Regions from separate parts of the Alteromonas sp. P256 genome, predicted to be linked through region 1. Evidence: predicted binding sites of a transcription regulator. Region 1 holds the regulator's gene; each other region holds the start of a gene.

Region 1 (5,997 bases):
CTTCTTACATGCTTTAATCAATAGTGCTAAGAAAATAAGTTGTGATAAACCGAAGGCAAAACCGCCTAGGCTTATCCACTTATTAAAGTCGGCAAACTGAAGTGCATAGTCTGGGATTCGGCGTGGCATACCTGCCAATCCAACAAAGTGCATGGGGAAAAACAGCACATTTACCGATACTAACGAGCACCAGAAATGCCATTTTGCCAGCGTGGTGTTGTACATCTTGCCCGTCCACTTAGGCAGCCAGTAATACACCGCCGCCATAATGGAAAAGACCGCGCCAGTAACCAATACATAATGGAAATGCGCAACCACGAAGTAAGTGTCATGGTATTGGAAATCAACCGGTGTTATCGCCAGCATGAGTCCCGATAAGCCGCCAATAGTGAATAGCACGATAAACGCAATAGCGAACATCATTGGCATTTCAAATGTCAGCGAGCCTCGCCACATTGTGGCTACCCAGTTGAATACCTTCACCCCCGTCGGCACAGAGATAAGCATGGTGGCGAACATAAAGAACATTTCCATGTATACCGGCATACCCGTGGTAAACATATGGTGAGCCCACACTACGAAAGACAGCAGTGCAATCGACGCCGTTGCGTATACCATAGAGGCGTAACCAAACAGCGGTTTTCGGGAAAACGTTGGCACAATTTGAGAAATAATACCAAATGCGGGCAATATCATTATGTACACTTCCGGATGACCGAAGAACCAGAAAATATGCTGGAACATGACCGGGTCTCCGCCACCGGCGGCATCGAAGAAGCTCGTACCAAAAAACTTGTCCGTCAAAACCATTGTCACCGCACCAGCGAGTACAGGCATAACGGCGATAAGCAAGAACGCAGTAATCAACCATGTCCATACGAACAAAGGCATTTTCATCCACGTCATACCTGGGGCACGCATATTAAATATGGTGACGATAACGTTTATCGCTCCCATTATTGAAGAGATACCCATGATATGCACAGAGAACACAAACAGCGCGGTTGAATCACCGCTGTACGTTGTTGATAGCGGAGCATAGAAAGTCCAACCAAATGCCGGACCGCCACCTTCCATAAATAACGAACTAAGTAGAATTAAGAACGCCCCTGGCAAAATCCAAAAGCTCCAGTTGTTCATTCTGGGAAGCGCCATGTCTGGCGCGCCTATCATCATTGGTATTAGCCAGTTAGCCAAACCTGTAAAGGCCGGCATTACGGCACCAAAGACCATAATAAGCCCATGAACCGTGGTCATCTGGTTAAAGAAATTTGGTTCGACAATTTGCAGTCCGGGTTGGAAAAGCTCCGCACGGATAACCATTGCCATGGCGCCGCCCACCAAAAACATGATGAAGGCAAACCAGAGATACAATGTACCTATATCTTTGTGGTTCGTTGTAAACAGCCACCGCGTAATGCCCTTAGGTATATGGTCGTGGTGCTCATGCTCATCGTGATGCACAGAGGTATCTGGCGAAATTACTTCGGTTGCTTTACTCATAACTCGCTCCTAGTTTCCTGATGCTGCGGCGTTGACATCTTTAGCCTGAACCATGTCGCCGGTGTTATTACCCCATGCATTTCGCTCATAAGTAACAACCGCTGCAATTTCTTTTAGGCTTAGCATTTTGCTGAACGACTGCATCGCCGTTCCGGCCTTACCGTGAAGCACTATTTCAATGTGCCCTTGCTGATCTTCCAATGCCATCTTGCTACCTTTAAGCGCAGGGAAAACGCCCGGTAAACCTTCGCCATTTGGCATATGACACGCCGCGCATGTTGCGTTGTATACACGCTCGCCCTCTGTCATCAGTTCATCCATAGACATATTCATTGATAGTAGGCGTTGCTCTTCTTCTTTAGCTTGGCGAACGCGCTCTTCTTGCTCGCCCATCCATGCGTTAAACTCTGAAGGTTCTTTTGCAATAACCACTATGGGCATATACCCATGATCTTTACCGCACAGCTCTGCACACTGGCCTCGATATACGCCAGGCTCATTCACCTTTGCCCATGCTTCGTTGATGAAACCAGGGTTCGCATCTTTTTTAACGGCAAAATCAGGTACCCACCACGAATGAATAACATCATCTGACGTGATCAAAAACCGCACTTTTTGCCCTGTTGGTATAACCAGAGGACGATCGACTTCTAATAAATAATTGTCGGTTTTTGTGAATTTGTTTTGAATTTGTTCGCGCTGAGTAGCAAGTAACGAGTAATACTCAACGTCGCTGTCCATATACTTGTAGTGCCATTTCCACTGCGACCCCGTGACTAGCACGGTCATGTCAGCTTCAGATGTATCTTCCATGGCGATAAGCGTATTAGCTGCAGGTACGGCCATAAAGATTAGGATGAGAAATGGAACCACTGTCCATGCAATTTCCACTTTCACATTTTCGTGGAAATTCGCGGGCTTTGCGCCACGGGATTTTCTGTGCAGATACATGGAGGCAAACATGACGCCAAACACAACTACAGCGATGGCTACACAAATAAAGAACATAAGCATGTGCAGATCGTACACCTGGCCGCTTATATCGGTAGCGCCCCGTCTAAGGTTTAGCGAAGACAATTCTTCAGCCGCCTCTTGCGCAAAAAGGAATTGAGAAAAAAACAAAAATGGTACACTTGCATACCATTTTGCAGTCGCAGTCTTTAGTGATTTCACTCAGCACCTCCGTAATGGTAGACCCATTAACGCCAAATGTTGTTATGCGCAGTCTCTACCAAGTGGTTTGTGAACGATTAACTCAATACATCGATTTGTAAATTGAATTCAAAGTCATTGTTATTATTTTGTTAAAGCTTGTATAAGAATTGCGCAATAATGGCGTTCCGTCTAGTCTTTTCTGTTAAAAATTTAATGAGATGGTTAAAATTTAATCTAACGCTGTTTGAGCTGTGGGTTTTATGATGCAGAGTGAAGCGAGGTAAATCAGGGGGTAGTCAGGTTATTTGTAGTGAAAACTACACCGATTCTCTTGTAACGGAAAACAACATTTAGTTTCTAAAAATCAACCGTTAACCGCGAAAAATTGAACAAATTTCACACAAGACCAAGGCAATATAGTGTGTAATGCCTTGCTAATATTAGCTATAAAGCGTGTGAGAATTTTTATCAGATATAGAAATGTATTAATGATATTTATAAGCACTGAAAGTCTTAGCTAATAGTAGCTTTATTAAGCATATCAACAAACTTAAGTGCTAAAAAAAGCGGCTATTGAGCCGCTTTCATAATAACGTCATAAAAGGCTACATCCAGTCAGCGTTTCGAATAACGCCAACGGCAATACCTTCAATGGCAAACGGCTCGTTTGCCAAGTCGACTTTAATAGGCGAAAAATCATCGTTTTCAGCATGAAGTAATACTTCTCTACCGCGTCTTTCTAAGCGCTTCACCGTCACGTCTTCGTCAACTCTTGCTACTACAACTTGACCGTTGTGAACGTCGGTAGTGCGATGTACTGCTAGCAAGTCGCCATCGAGTATACCAATGTCTTTCATACTCATGCCGTTTACGCGAAGCAAAAAGTCTGCGTGAGGCTGAAATAGGGCAGGGTCCACTTTGTAGTGCGACTCTACGTGCTCTTGAGCAAGAATAGGTTCACCAGCGGCGACTCTACCAATTAACGGTAATCCTTCCTCTTCAACCACTTCTTCTTCAATAGGAACAGTCAGTTTGATACCGCGAGACGTTCCTGGCAAAATTTCAATAACGCCTTTACGCGCAAGTGCCTTTAGATGTTCTTCAGCAGCATTAGCAGACCTAAAACCTAGGTGACGGGCTATTTCTGCACGCGTAGGCGGCATTCCCGTTTCTTGCATGTTTGATTTTATAAGTTCTAAAACTTCAGTTTGTCGAGCTGTGAGTGGGCGCATAAAAGACCTGTCTGTCTATACAGTTCCTGTAAGTATATACACCTAAACATAAATGACAAGCGCAGACACGCTGTCATAGACAAAAAAACGGCTATCGCGGTCAAGTAAGCAGTTAAAGTAAACCTGGCTGCCAGCAGGTGCGGTTTCTGCCACTTGACTTAGCCTCGTACAGCGCCTGATCGGCCACCGACAAATAGGTACTAAAATCGATATCAAAGCAGTCTGATGTATAGCTAACCCCAGTGCTGATAGTAATACTGATTCGATCGTTTTTGTAAGCAAGTTGTGTAGCGTTTATAGCCTCCCGAAGACTCTCAAAGATGCTGTTCACTTCATTTGGGGTTTTGTTGACTAACACAATGGCGAATTCTTCACCGCCTAACCTAGCCACAACGCCATGCTCACTGCAAAAAGAGCGAGTGATTGATGCAACCTCTTTTAATGCATAGTCGCCGGCATCGTGCCCGTAGGTGTCATTGACACTCTTAAAGTAATCTATGTCGATAATGGCTATGGCGACTTGCTGGTGAGTTTGGGAGATGAGATTGCATTCATCTAAGAAAGCTCGCCTGTTTAACAAGCCGGTAAGGGGATCGGTCATTGCTAGCATACGCAGCTTTTCTTCTGCTTCTGCCCGTGCGGTTTCTAAATCAACCGCATAGAATAAACCGGCTAACGCATCTAAGAACGGCTGAAAAAACGCTGCATCTGACGCTTTGTAAAATTCAAACTTATTGGCTAATCCAATCATACCCACAACTTCATCTTTTATCTTAATGGGAAGACCAAGAAAGCGGTTAATGCGAGGGTGACCTTTAGGCGTGCCTCTAGAGGCAGGGTGAGTTTTGGGGGTGTTGCTAATAATCACATCACCGGTTGTAATAACTTTGCCAAACAAGTTATCAAAGTTGGTGAAATACAGGTTTCGTTTTTTATACTCTGCGTACTGCGTAAAGCTAGTGCTGTCCCACACAATATCTGAAATGGCATGAATAAAGAGTTTTGGCGCACTGTCTTTATCCTGCATTTGTGCAATAAAAGCAAACTGACTGTCTGATAGCTCAATTAACTCGGGGAGTACGGTCTGACAGGCCAGTGTAAGATCGTTGCTTTCTAAATAAGATGCTCGCGTCTTATTGATAAACTGCAACAGCTGCGTTTTTTTCCTTTCATGGATTTCGCTCTCCATTCTTCCCGTAATATCACGGTGAATACCGGCGACTCTTAGCGGTTTCCCCATGGCGTCATTTTCGACAATTTTGCCATAAGACTCCACCCACACCCAGTTACCATTGGCGTGCTTCATTCTAAACGTAGTATTAAATACGCTTGTCTTACCTCGCAAATGTTCATCCAGGTGGTGTTCAAATTGCACGAGATCAGCGGGATGAATAAGCTGCCGGGAATATCCATAGCTTGTATCGTAGTACTCATAATCGATGCCTACAATTTCGCACCATCGCCTGTTTACCTGATTCACATCCGCTTTTAAGTTCCAATCCCATGTTCCAAGCTCTGAAGCCTCTAAGAGCAGGCGCATTCGCTGATTGGTCTCGTTAAGCTTGTCCTCCACGTATTTTTGATCGCTGGTATCAAACAAAAACGCCTGCACCGAAAAAAGGCTTCCATTGTCGTTAAAGCTGGCGGTGGAAATCATACTCACCCAAATAGTGCGAGTAGGCACAGACATTTTTAGCCGACAGACATGGGTTTCAACCCCTTCCATGTGTGCCTGCATCGCAAAAGTAAAATCAGCGTCTGACTCATCACACATCAAATCAGTAAATTCGATCCTGCCGTCTAGTAAATCTGCCGCATCAGCACCAATTACTGCGTGTGCGTTTTTAGAAATGTACGCTAACTTAAGGGAGGTATCGAAATTCCACGTCGCAAGAACTATTGGGGACTTCTCGATTAGGCCGTGCTCACGTTTAAGTATTTCGTGCTCACGTGAAAGACCAATGTACTTACTCACTAGTAAGCCTATTCGCTTTAATAATGTGAGGTGTTTTTCGCCAATACTTCTTGGCTGTGAGTCAATGAGGCATACAGCGCCCACCGATTCACCTTCAATATGAATAGGCGTTCCGGCATAAAATACAACGTC
Region 2 (5,997 bases), on a different contig from region 1:
GCGCTTTCATTACATTTTCGACAACAGGGTGGCGACCTTCCCCGTAAGTAAGTGCACACTCTTTGCTGAGCCTCGGCCTATGCCAATCTAGAGCTATTGCCCGTTCGGCGAAACAACACAGCACATCGAGTTTTGCCAGCGCAGCGGCACTGTCTATCAGGCTATTTAAGTAAGGCGTAAAGTCATCAAATAGTGCCTCGTACAGTTTTTTCTCTAGCGCAAGCGCCGCCCCCTGACTACTAAGTACCTTATCTTCGTGCTCTTTTAATTCAGGAGTAATAAAGCGCTCGGTATTTTTGAGCGTTTGGCGACGGATATATTCCGTGGGTGCATTTGCGCTATTGGCGCGGCTAATTTCAATGAAAAAGCCATGTACTCGGTTGTATCCTACTTTAAGGGTAGAAATACCAGTACGCTCTCTTTCTCGACGCTCCATTGCCTCAAGATAGTCGGTAGCGCCCTGAGAGAGCGCGCGTAATTCGTCTAATTCTTCATTGTAGCCAGGTGCTATGACGCCGCCTTCTCGGATAATAACCGGCGGGTTATCAATAATGGCCTTATTAAGCAGTGTTTGCAGTTCGGGATAAGTGCCGATGGTTTCACTGATTTGTTTTATTTGGCCAGTTTCAAAGCGCGATAATGCGTCGTGTAAATCAGGTAAAGCGTTAAACGCGTTTTTTAATCTAGCAAAATCACGAGGTCGCGCAGAGCGAAGGGCTAAGCGCGCCATAATACGTTCTATATCACCAATGTGTTTTAGGGCGCTGCGAATATCGTCAGGGTTATCATCAATAAAGGCGTCAACGGCGTCTAATCGACTCTGTAGCTCATGTTGGTCGGTTAACGGTGAATGGATAACCCGTTGCAACATACGGCTACCCATCGCCGTTGTGGTGGTGTCCATCACACTAAAAAGCGTGTTTTCTTGACCGCCAGATAAGTTATGGGTGAGCTCTAAATTGCGCCTTGTCGCTGCGTCTAGCTGAACGCGGCTGTCTTGCTGTTCGGTTTGTATTTGCCTTATATGAGGTAGGGCAGTTCGCTGGGTGTCTTTTACATATTGCAACACGCAGCCCGCAGCGCCTAACCCTTTGGTTATGCCTTTAAGGCCAAAACCATCAAGGGTCTTGGTCTCAAACTGCAGATTCAGCTGCTCATCTGCGGTATCAATGTCAAACTCCCACTCAGGACGACGTCGTAACCCTTTCCTGTTTTCTATTAGCGATACATGCTCAAATCCCTCTGGGTAGAGCAATTCAGCAGGGTTGACTCGTTGAATCTCGGCGAGCAAGTTCTCATCATTATCGCATTCAAACACCACAAATCGTCCGCTAGTCACGTCGAGCGTGGCTAAACCATAGTGCATTGTGTGGCCACACACTGCGGCTAATATATTATCGCGACGCTCTTCTAGAAGCGCTTCGTCGGTGACGGTACCCGGTGTGACAATACGCTGAACTTGGCGTTCTACTGGACCTTTACTCGTAGCGGGGTCGCCTACCTGCTCACAAATTGCCACCGATTCACCCATTTTAACCAATCGGGAAAGGTAACTCTCTACCGCGTGATAAGGTACACCAGCCATTGGAATGGGATCGCCGCCAGACTTGCCCCGAGCCGTCAATGATATATCGAGAAGATCTGCAGCTTTTTTGGCATCATCAAAAAACAATTCGTAAAAATCGCCCATGCGATAGAACAAGAGAATATTCGGATGCTGCGCCTTAATCGTAAGGTACTGGCGCATCATAGGAGTATGTGATTCCAAAAAAACGGCCTCGATAGATATGTTTATGGTGTTAGTGCGTATGGTAACAAATAAATGATAAACTCTGTGCAACAAAAAGCACTGACGGTAAATTGATATGACCACACCATTTTCAACGGTTTCTAATACAAACGCTATACCTCTGGTGCTTGATAGCGCGTTAAATACCCAAGTAATGGCGATTGGTGATGTGTTGCGTGAAAGGGGGTGGACAGCATCTTCTGCTGAGTCGTGCACTGGCGGCGGTATTGCTTTCGCGTTTACCAGCGTGGCAGGCAGTTCAGATTGGTTTAATCAGTCTTGGGTAACTTATTCTAATAAGGCTAAAACACAGGAACTGTCCGTAAAGGTTGAAACCCTTGAAGCGCATGGTGCTGTATCGCAGCAGACGGTGACTGAGATGGCGCTTGGTGTGCAAAAGCGATGCGGAGCAAACGTGGTGATTACGGTTAGCGGTATTGCTGGGCCTGGTGGCGGTAGTGATAACAAGCCTGTTGGTACTGTGTGGTTTGGTTTCATTTGTGGGGATGATGCTTTTCAAGTTAAGCAGGTGTTTAGTGGCAACAGGGATGAAGTGCGTGGTCAAGCGGTAGCGTTTGCAATCAATTACGTACTGAAAATGCTTAGTGCCAGTTAAGCCAAACATATTCGGGCGTGTTGGAAAAAATAATTAAAACACTGGTTGAAACTGTATGCTTGTACAGTATAGAATGCATCCAGAAATTGTTAAGGTGTAGATGTAGTTGTTAGTCATAGCAACATTAGATTTACGCGCGGTTTTATAGCGCTGAGTCACTACTAACGGTGTTTTGGTGTGAGTGCACCTGTATAAAAGTTAAAATATAAGAATGTATAAAAGTTAAAATATAAGAATGTAAAAAAGTTTTTTTATATTTTAATTTTTACTCACATTCATGTTCCAACTCTTGTTGATAATAAACGCAATGTGACGCGCAAGAGATAAGCATAGGCATAGTTAAAATGACAGATCAAAATAGAACTAAAGCGTTAGATGCAGCGCTTTCCCAAATTGAAAAGCAATTTGGTAAAGGCTCAATTATGAAGTTGGGCGAAAACAAGACGATGGATGTGGAAACGATTTCTACAGGCTCCCTTGGGCTAGACATTGCGCTTGGTGCGGGTGGTTTACCACTTGGCCGAATTGTTGAAATTTACGGTCCAGAATCATCGGGTAAAACAACGTTAACCCTTGAAGTTATTGCTGAAGCGCAGCGCCAGGGCAAAACTTGTGCGTTCGTCGATGCGGAACACGCGCTAGACCCTATTTACGCTGAAAAACTTGGCGTTAACATTAACGAGTTATTGGTATCGCAACCTGACACGGGTGAGCAAGCTTTAGAAATTTGTGACATGTTGACACGCTCTGGCGCTGTTGACGTTATTGTTGTCGATTCTGTGGCGGCGCTAACACCGCGAGCTGAAATCGAAGGCGATATCGGTGATTCACACGTTGGCCTTGCTGCGAGAATGATGTCTCAAAGTATGCGTAAAATTACGGGTAATCTGAAACGCTCGAATACAATGATGATTTTCATCAACCAAATTCGTATGAAAATTGGTGTAATGTTCGGAAGCCCTGAAACAACGACAGGTGGTAACGCACTGAAGTTTTACGCGTCTGTGCGCTTAGACATCAGAAGAATTGGTTCGGTAAAAGAAGGTGACGAGGTTGTCGGTAACGAAACTCGCGTTAAAGTCGTTAAGAACAAAATCGCGCCTCCTTTCAAGCAAGCTGAATTTATCATTCGCTACGGTGAAGGTATTTCTAAGCACGGCGAGTTAATCGACTTAGGCGTTAAGCACAAGTTGGTTGATAAAGCCGGAGCGTGGTATAGCTACAACACAGACCGTATCGGTCAGGGTAAAGCGAACAGCATGTTGTTTTTAAAGAACAACCCTGCCGTATCGGACGAGATAGAAGCTAAGCTTAGAGAAATGTTGCTTCCAAGTAAAATCGTTGAAGATAAAAGCGAAGAGGCTGGTGAAGAGTCATAAGCACCACCAGAGAGAGCATCTTACTCAAATGACGTGTGAGAAGCTCAATCCTCTTTAAAATAATTAAAACCGCCATCAAGGCGGTTTTTTTGTGTCTATCAATCGTTATCGATAGCCGAATAGAAAATTAACGATATTGTTCAACAGAAAACATTTACTAACATTTTTCGCCTGAATAATCCTTGTTTACATGACCAATTAGAGGAATGCTGTAATTAATCACAAAAAGAAAAGACTAATAGTCTGTTCGGCGTTTCATCTAAGCGCAAAGTAAAGCGAAAAACAGTAAAGCGAAAAACAGTACAGCGAAAAATTACAGTGACAAGTAGTACAGTGACAAATTGTACAGCGCTAAATAGTGAAAAGATAAATAGTGAAAAGATAAATAGTGAAAAGATTAATAGAATGTTCAAGCAATAGCCCAAGCTACGAACGTTGTATGTTTATGCAAAATAAAGTATTTCTAATAAGATAAAAATAAATAGTGTAATGCTGCTTGTGTTGTAAGCATCACTGAACGTCATCGGTTTATGAATACGCGTGTCGCTTACATAAATCGTAACTAACAAAAGAGAAGAGGGAACGTCCATGATTGAAATAGCTGGCCTCGCTAAACGCTTTGAGGTCGAGAACCCGAAAAAGCTTAGCGAACAAGAGAAAAAAGATCCGCGTTTGAAGGGGCGTTATTTTCAGTCTGTTAGGGATGTATCCTTTACATGTCAAAGTGGAGAGGTTCTTGGTTTGCTTGGGCCCAATGGAGCGGGTAAAACGACGACGCTTCGTATGTTATCAACGGCACTTCGTCCAGATAGCGGCAGCGTGTTAATAGATGGCCAAGACATTTTGGCGAATCCTAATGTTGCACGTAAAAAGATAGGATTTTTATCGAGCTCCACAGGTTTGTATGGCCGACTGACTGGCAGAGAAAATATTAGTTACTTCGGCGAACTGCATGGATTATCGAAAAGTACGATTAATGCTCGTATTGAAGAAATGGCAGACTTACTTGATATGCAGAGCTTCTTAGAGCGACGAGCCGAAAATTTTTCATCTGGGATGAAGCAGAAAGTATCAATAGCGAGAGCGGTTATTCACGAGCCTTCACTTGTTGTGCTCGATGAGCCCACCACGGGTCTAGATATTATGGCTACCAGCACCGTAATGGAATTTATCCAGCGATTAAAAGACAAAGGCACGCCCGTTATTTTCTCTACCCACCATCTCGATGAAGTGCAGACGCTGTGTGACAAAGTCACCGTCATCAACCAAGGTGAAACGGTATTTAATGACTCATTAGCGGCGTTCAGTGCACTGTCTGATGGCCAAATGCACAAGAGTTTCCTTAAAACACTAGAAACAGGATCACAGGAGAAGAGCAATGTGGTTAATCTTTAAGAAGGAGTTTAAAGAGTTATTGCGGGATAGAAAAACTATCATCTTTATGATCTTGTTACCGCTATTACTATTTCCCGCGATCTTTGGTGTGGGCATTTTCTTTATGAGTAATGCCGCTGAAAAGGCAGAAAACGAAATTTTAAAATATGCCATTGTTGGTGAAGCTTATGCGCCAGATATTGTTGAGTCGTTCAGTCAGGCTTCTGATAAGTTTGAGCTAGTCGCTATTGACGGCGCCGCCACCGATAAACAGGGCTACGCAACGCTGATTAAAAACGAAACCTTAGACTTCGTGCTAGTAATACCTGAAACCTTTAACCCTGACATTTTGACATCTGGGCAGCACAAAATTGAGCTTTATCTTAATGACGCTGGACTTAATAAGGTGTATGGACGGGTAGCTGAAATTATCGATGTATATATGGATGAGTACCAGCTTTCTGCATTTACGCAGTTAGGTTTAAATGAATCTCAGCAGGAGGCGCTGCTAAAACCCATTTCAATTGAAAAGCAAAATATTGCTGATGATAGAGAAGTGTGGGGAGAGCGTATTGGCGGCTTCCTTCCTTATTTTATATTCATACTGTGCTTACAAGGCGCAATGGCACCGGCCGCTGATTTGGGGGCAGGGGAAAAAGAAAGAGGGACACTGGAAACATTACTTATCTCACCAATGGACAGGTACAAACTTGTACTGGGTAAATTCTTTACGGTAAGCGCTGCGGGGATCATTACTGCCCTCATCACCGTATCATCCATGGCTCTGTGGGGAATAGTTTTATCACAAGGTATGGCCATCGAATTTGTCGTTGAAGTGA
Region 3 (5,997 bases), on a different contig from region 1:
TTCAGGAAAGCGCAGTTTGATTCCACGTTCAACACACGCCCGTAAATATGAGGTTGGTGTGTAGCCCGAAGGCACCAATTCTGCTGGATATTGGTAGCATAATTCGCTCAGTGAAAAATGACATTGTGAGGCTAGGGTACTGGCATTATGGAGCCACTTTTCAGGGTACAATTTTTTTATTTTCTGCGTGGTTCGCAAGCATCTTTCTGCGTTACTTAGCGCGGCGCGCCCTATTTCATCTACCGGCTTATGTGTTCGTGTGGCGTGCAACACATGCTGTAGTGGTAAGCAGTCACTATGGTGCATAAGTACGCCGGTACAGGCTATGACTGGATAGCCATAGGTTGCGTGAAGATAGTTATAGTTTTCAAACCTATGGTGATCTAATCCATCGAGTAGTCGCTGCGCACCAATATGAACCTGAATGGCCGACTGCTTTGCTAGCCAGCTTGCCCAGTGGTCGTCGTACTCCTTTTTACCGGATGGCAGCCATATGAACTGACAATGCTTAATGGTGCGTAAATCCCACTCTGCCAGTTTGTATTCCCCTTTTTCAGAGCGCCCACGGGCATTAGTAATAATTCGGCATAACTCGCTGTATGCGTCTTTACTTGGGCATAGCAATACAAAAGAAAGAGACTCATCAAATACAAAATAGCTACCAATAATAAGTTTTATCGGTAAACGTTGATGGGTTATCTCATCAAATGCGCGTACTACCCCCGCCACCGAGCACTCATCGGTTATAGCTATAGATTGGTAACCTAAAAACGAAGCAGTAGTCACTAACTCGGCAGGAGAAGAGGCACCCGTTAGAAAGCTATAATGACTTTGACAGAAAAGCTCGCTGTAATTCATAACAATCCTAACTGAAAAGACCCTGTGCCCACCACTGATTGTCTTCGTCTTTAAATATCAGCATGCGCACTCCATATAAGGTTTGGGCAATAAAGTAGTCACGTTTTCGCGGTGTTTTATGCCACCACTCACTGTGCAGTCTAACCGGGCCGAAACAGACTTTCGTTGATTGAGTCAGTGGTTTGGGGGTGTCGAACAGAAAAGTGGGAACAATGTCTGAAGTAAATGTTGATGCAGATGTACTAGATGACATTTCAGCATTCGACATAGTCTCAAATTGATGTGTATCTGACACTTTTGGCTGAAAAGTACACTCTTCTCCTAATTTTGCGTTCAAACGTCCAATTAATTGTTTCTGAGCTACCTCGTTAAAGCGATTGCTGAAGAAGTCACCATTACTGCCTTCAATCGTTTCGAAGTTGTCGCAGCGCAGGGTTATCGAAACAGCTGGCTCAGGTAAAACCTCGTTTTCAATACGCAGTGTGAGTAACGACAGCCAGCTGTCGGCGGTGCTTTGTGGTAACGCTGACTTTATTTCTAACAGCGTTGATGGATGCTCTCGAAAATCAATTTGAAAGCAGAGTGTGGACGTTTGTAAATTTCTGGCACGTAAATAGTGGGCAAGGTAGCCCAGCAGCTTTTCCATGAAAGGAGTGAGGTGTTGCGTGTTTTCAACATCAAAAGGGAGAAGCGTAAAGTGCTCAAAGTGCTCTGCAGGCCGAAAAAGGGTGACATGAGGAAAGGTTTCTCCCCGCAGGGCAGTGAGGTATGAAATGGTGTTGTTATCAAATCGTCTGCCAAGTTCATGTACAGGCATGGCAAGTAGTTGATGAACATGACGTATGCCCACACGAGTCAGCGCTGCTTTTGTTTTTTTATCCAACGCAGTTAAAGACAGCGAGCATTGCGATAACCTATGTTTGATATTGTCACGATCGCACTCATAGTTATCAACGCCATTTAAAGCCAGTATTCGTGCGGCTTCAATAGACCAAGCTGTAGCGAAGTGGTAGCTCATTTTTGATAAATTAAGTTCATGGGTGATAGTGCTCCACAGCTCTTTGTGACCGCCATAGTAATGCACTAAATTATCAAGTCGTATAGCCAGTGCGTTATGTGTGTCTATGACAATATCGGAAACAAAAGGATAGAGGCGGTGCGCTAATTGTACGAGAGTGAGGCGTTCGTCTTCTTCACTAAAAGGAATAATACATACTTGAGGACACAATGCACCAGCCTGAGCAAGCCCATGGCCTATCTCTATACCTTGCTGAAGTGCCGCGTTATTTCGTTGAACTATGTTGTTTGTTTTTTCGCAATAAACAATGACAGCCGGTGCTTGTGTTTTGCACGGTTGGTCTTGCCCATTCGCCGATTCACCTGTTCTTTTATGTTGTACTTCGTTTTTCGTGTCGTAGTGTGAGCTATTGTCCACACTCAAACTCGTTTTTTCATGCGTATCTAAGGTGATTTGATGGAAGTACAGGTATGCCCACAACATCATTAGCTCACTGAATGAAGTACATGACGTTTTACTTTGTTTTGTTCAACTGCCCACTTGATTGCACGGTTGCTAGGAGTCCAGTCGTTATGTATGGCAATATTATCTTTCGGCCAGCCGTGGCGCTGCTTTAGCACGCTAACTTCCAACGCATGATGTCGATAACTAAGGCATAAATCTAGGGAGATAGGTAATGTCTGCAGTGCTACGTTGTTGTGCATACTGTTTCTGTTAGGGCGGGTGAAAAGAAAGCAAAGTGTATCGTTATGTGTTGCTGCGACTTGTAGACGTCTGGCTTCCTTTGTATTCACCCCATTACTCCACAAAATAACGCAATGGCAAGCCGTACTCTTCAAGCACTGTTCAGTTGCCCACAGTGACTCCTTTTCTGTACCTGGCTTTACAATTAAAACCTGTTTAACGTTAATTCCAAATGTTGCTAACCAAGGTGCTTGAATATCTCCTGGCGGGTTTACAAACACAATCATCTTGTGCGAGCGCTGATTGCTGATGACGTGTTTAAATAGAGAGAGCTCGCCAATGCCAGTTAGTGTGCGAATACGAACCACGCCAGAGGTTGAAATGCCGCCGTTTAGCGCTTCATCTAGCTGATCAAAACCCAGCGAAAATCGCTCTTCTTGCTGACTCTGCTCTCTAGCCCGCCAAATATGTGGATGATTCTCTAACGTAGATAGTGACTTATTCATAACACCAACAAATACTGTATATATGTACAGTATTATAGTGGGAGGTGAAGCCTTTTCAAGATAAACCGGCGCTTTTCTACTTCGTAGTTTGCTAACGTACTGATTATTTTAAAAAGGGAAAACATTAAATTTCACTTCACACATCTTATGAGCGAGAAGCGGATAATAAAGATAGATATAAAAATTGCTCGGTGAATGTGGCAATAAAAAAGTAATAAAGAAAAACAATAATGGTGGGCTTTAAAAGCTTTAATAACAAAAAAGCTGCCTGTAACAGCAGCTTTCAATTAATCCGTACTCGTTAAATTATCTCTAGGCTAAGTGATCGCGAGACCAAGTTATGCCGAGAGTAGGTGATGCCGAACCTGGGCCGTTAAGATACTTTTTTAGCTTGTCCTGCGTCTTGAGGGTCGCTGCTGCTCTTTACCGTCGTGACTGCCTGGCAAAATGCGATAAATCCATCGGCTGTGTTCTTAGACCACAACATTCTAAGGTTACTGGGTAAGTCTTTTACAACTAGCTGTATTCCTTCTAAAGAAATCTCTTCATTACTTAACGCTTTTTTGAGTGACTCTTCCAGCGAGTCACCTTTTTCACAGCAGTTCATCACAATGGTTGAAAAGTACGTCATCAAAGGTAGTAATGCATCATGTTGGTCTTGATTAATAAGCCGACTTTTATACAAGCTCTGCAAACGCTGCGTCAGGTTTTTTTCTAAGGCATCAGTCACTAATACCAAGTTGCGCTGAGCGTAATTGACTTTGCTGTTGCTCTGCTTATTGGAAGAGCGGGAAAGTATTAATTCTTTTTGCAAGTTTTGCGCGCGTAGCACGAAGTAAATCAAAAGCAGAATGAGTACCCCAATAACACCAAATGCAACAATCATAGCTCTTTAGCCTTTTGTTCCTCTATAAACGTATTAATACGCTGTTCTAAGATGAAAAGTGGAATGGAACCATTCTCTAATACAGCTCGGTGGAACTTTCGAACGTCAAAGTGTTCGCCTAATACAGTTTCTGCTTTTTCACGTAGCGCTTTTATTTTTATTTCGCCTATTTTGTACGACAGCGCCTGGGCAGGCCACGATATATAACGGTCAATCTCAGTGTTAACGTTGTGCTCAGATAGTGCGGTATTTTCCATCATGTAATCTACCGCTTTTTGGCGACTCCAGCCCATAGTATGCATACCTGTATCCACGACTAAGCGGCATGCACGCCACATTTCATAACTTAAACGGCCAAAGTTATCGTAAGGGTCTTCATAAATGCCTGCTTCAATACCAAGAAACTCTGAATATAATCCCCAGCCCTCGCCAAATGCCGAAATATAGGTATTGCGGCGAACCATGGGTAGATCCTCAAGCTCTGCTGCTAATGATATTTGTAAATGATGCCCCGGCACAGCTTCATGAAGGGTTAATGCAGGTAGTGCATACAAGGGGCGCTTATCAAGAGCATAGGTATTTACCCAGTAGTAACCAGGCTGATCGTCTCTACTTGGATGAATATAGCGGCCGGTGGTGTACTTAGGCGCAATGGCATCTGGCACTGGAGCAACACCGTAGGGGGTTCTGGGCAGGTATTCAAACAATTCCGGCAGTTTGGCATCCATTTTTTTAGCGATAAAAGACGCCTCTTTCAGCAGCTCTTCCGCGCTGGTGGCATAAAACTGAGGGTCTTCCCGTAAAAATGTAATGAACTCATTTATTGAGCCATCAAACGCTAAGTCATCAACAATCTGCTGCATTTGCGCGCGAATTCTCGCTACTTCAGATAAGCCCAGTTCATGGATCTCTTTTGGGCTCATATCTGTGGTTGTGTAGTGTTTAGCTCTGTTCGCGTAATAGTTAACCCCATCAGGCCATTTCTCTGCGGCTATCTCATCCCGCGCACCAGGAATATAGTCATTCACCATAAAGTCATAAAACGCTTGGTAAGCCGGTAGTACAAAGTTGCGTACCGCTTGCTGGCCTTGTTTTTTCAATGCTGCTTTTTCTGTGTCGCTAAAATAGTCTGGAAAACGAGTAAAGGGCCCATAGAAGCTGCTGTTTGTCACATCACTGACTAAATACGTTGAAATAGAATCTTCGAAACCGTTCAGTACGGCGCTAGGTTGGGTATACCCCTCTGCTAATGCCTGTTTCATATAGTCAATTTGCTGCTCGAAATAGGGTTTTAGCGCCTGTAAACGACTGATATACGCCTCGTAATCTGCTACGCGCTTAAACGTAGACAGGTTGTGCAAAGACGCCATGGCGCTGTGAAAACCGTATTCTGAATTGATGGGAACAAGATAAGAGCGATACGTGTACTGGTCTATATAGTTTGCCAATCTGTACCGCTGCATCAATAAGGCAATAAACGCATCTTGCGATAAATTGCTTCTATCATAATGAGCCAGTTCGTTTTGGAACTTAAGCCAATTTTTATGCTGACCACTCAGCCCTTCAGGAGATATATCAGGCAGTGCATGCGCAAGGTCTGTATTACCTTGGCGAGAGGCAAGCAGTGGAGATACAGACATTTCATACTGCCAAATGTTATCAAGCAGTGTATACAGACTTTTATCATCATAGCTTTTGGCTGATAAGCCTAGGCTGCAAAGTAAAAGTGTAGCAGCGAGAAGCAAGCGATACATAAGGGCCTCCGGTAACCTTAACCGGAAAACCCCGGCGCGTTACTCTTTAGTTGGTGTATAAATTGGACTAGGAAATTGAGTTACTTTATCAGATTTGTTTTCTAATTGAGTAATTTTGGCAGAACCTTTTTTATTTACAGCGTCAATGCGCAAGATATTGTGCATAGGAATATAGGTTTTTGTGACTTCTGCAAATTCAGATTTTAACTTTTCATGGCTAGGGTCGAGTACAACGCTGGTATGCGTATCCCAGACAAAATCCCCAATTTCAACAAAGCCAAATAGGCTTCC

The links. Region 1 encodes LexA, which represses DNA repair genes until DNA is damaged. Its sites were predicted from a motif close to TACTGTATNNNNATACAGTA; they were not measured.
Region 2: a site for LexA is predicted at 2,455-2,474, ahead of recA (recombinase RecA). Genes of this name have one in related genera too.
Region 3: a site for LexA is predicted at 3,079-3,098, ahead of imuA (translesion DNA synthesis-associated protein ImuA). Genes of this name have one in related genera too.

The regions. Positions count from the first base shown of each region.
Region 1 covers NZ_JAZETM010000006.1:100,086-106,082, reverse strand. The annotation lists gene ctaD (cytochrome c oxidase subunit I) at 1-1,503, opposite strand, end outside; gene coxB (cytochrome c oxidase subunit II) at 1,513-2,676, opposite strand; gene lexA (transcriptional repressor LexA) at 3,264-3,890, opposite strand; gene V7R39_RS11010 (sensor domain-containing diguanylate cyclase) at 4,003-5,997, opposite strand, start outside.
Region 2 covers NZ_JAZETM010000001.1:394,878-400,874, reverse strand. The annotation lists gene mutS (DNA mismatch repair protein MutS) at 1-1,750, opposite strand, end outside; gene V7R39_RS01770 (CinA family protein) at 1,866-2,405, shown strand; gene recA (recombinase RecA) at 2,750-3,784, shown strand; gene V7R39_RS01760 (ATP-binding cassette domain-containing protein) at 4,373-5,179, shown strand; gene V7R39_RS01755 (ABC transporter permease) at 5,163-5,997, shown strand, end outside.
Region 3 covers NZ_JAZETM010000005.1:5,184-11,180, forward strand. The annotation lists gene V7R39_RS09235 (error-prone DNA polymerase) at 1-858, opposite strand, end outside; gene V7R39_RS09240 (Y-family DNA polymerase) at 866-2,362, opposite strand; gene imuA (translesion DNA synthesis-associated protein ImuA) at 2,362-3,066, opposite strand; gene V7R39_RS09250 (hypothetical protein) at 3,440-3,952, opposite strand; gene V7R39_RS09255 (DUF885 domain-containing protein) at 3,949-5,706, opposite strand; gene V7R39_RS09260 (DUF1820 family protein) at 5,746-5,997, opposite strand, start outside.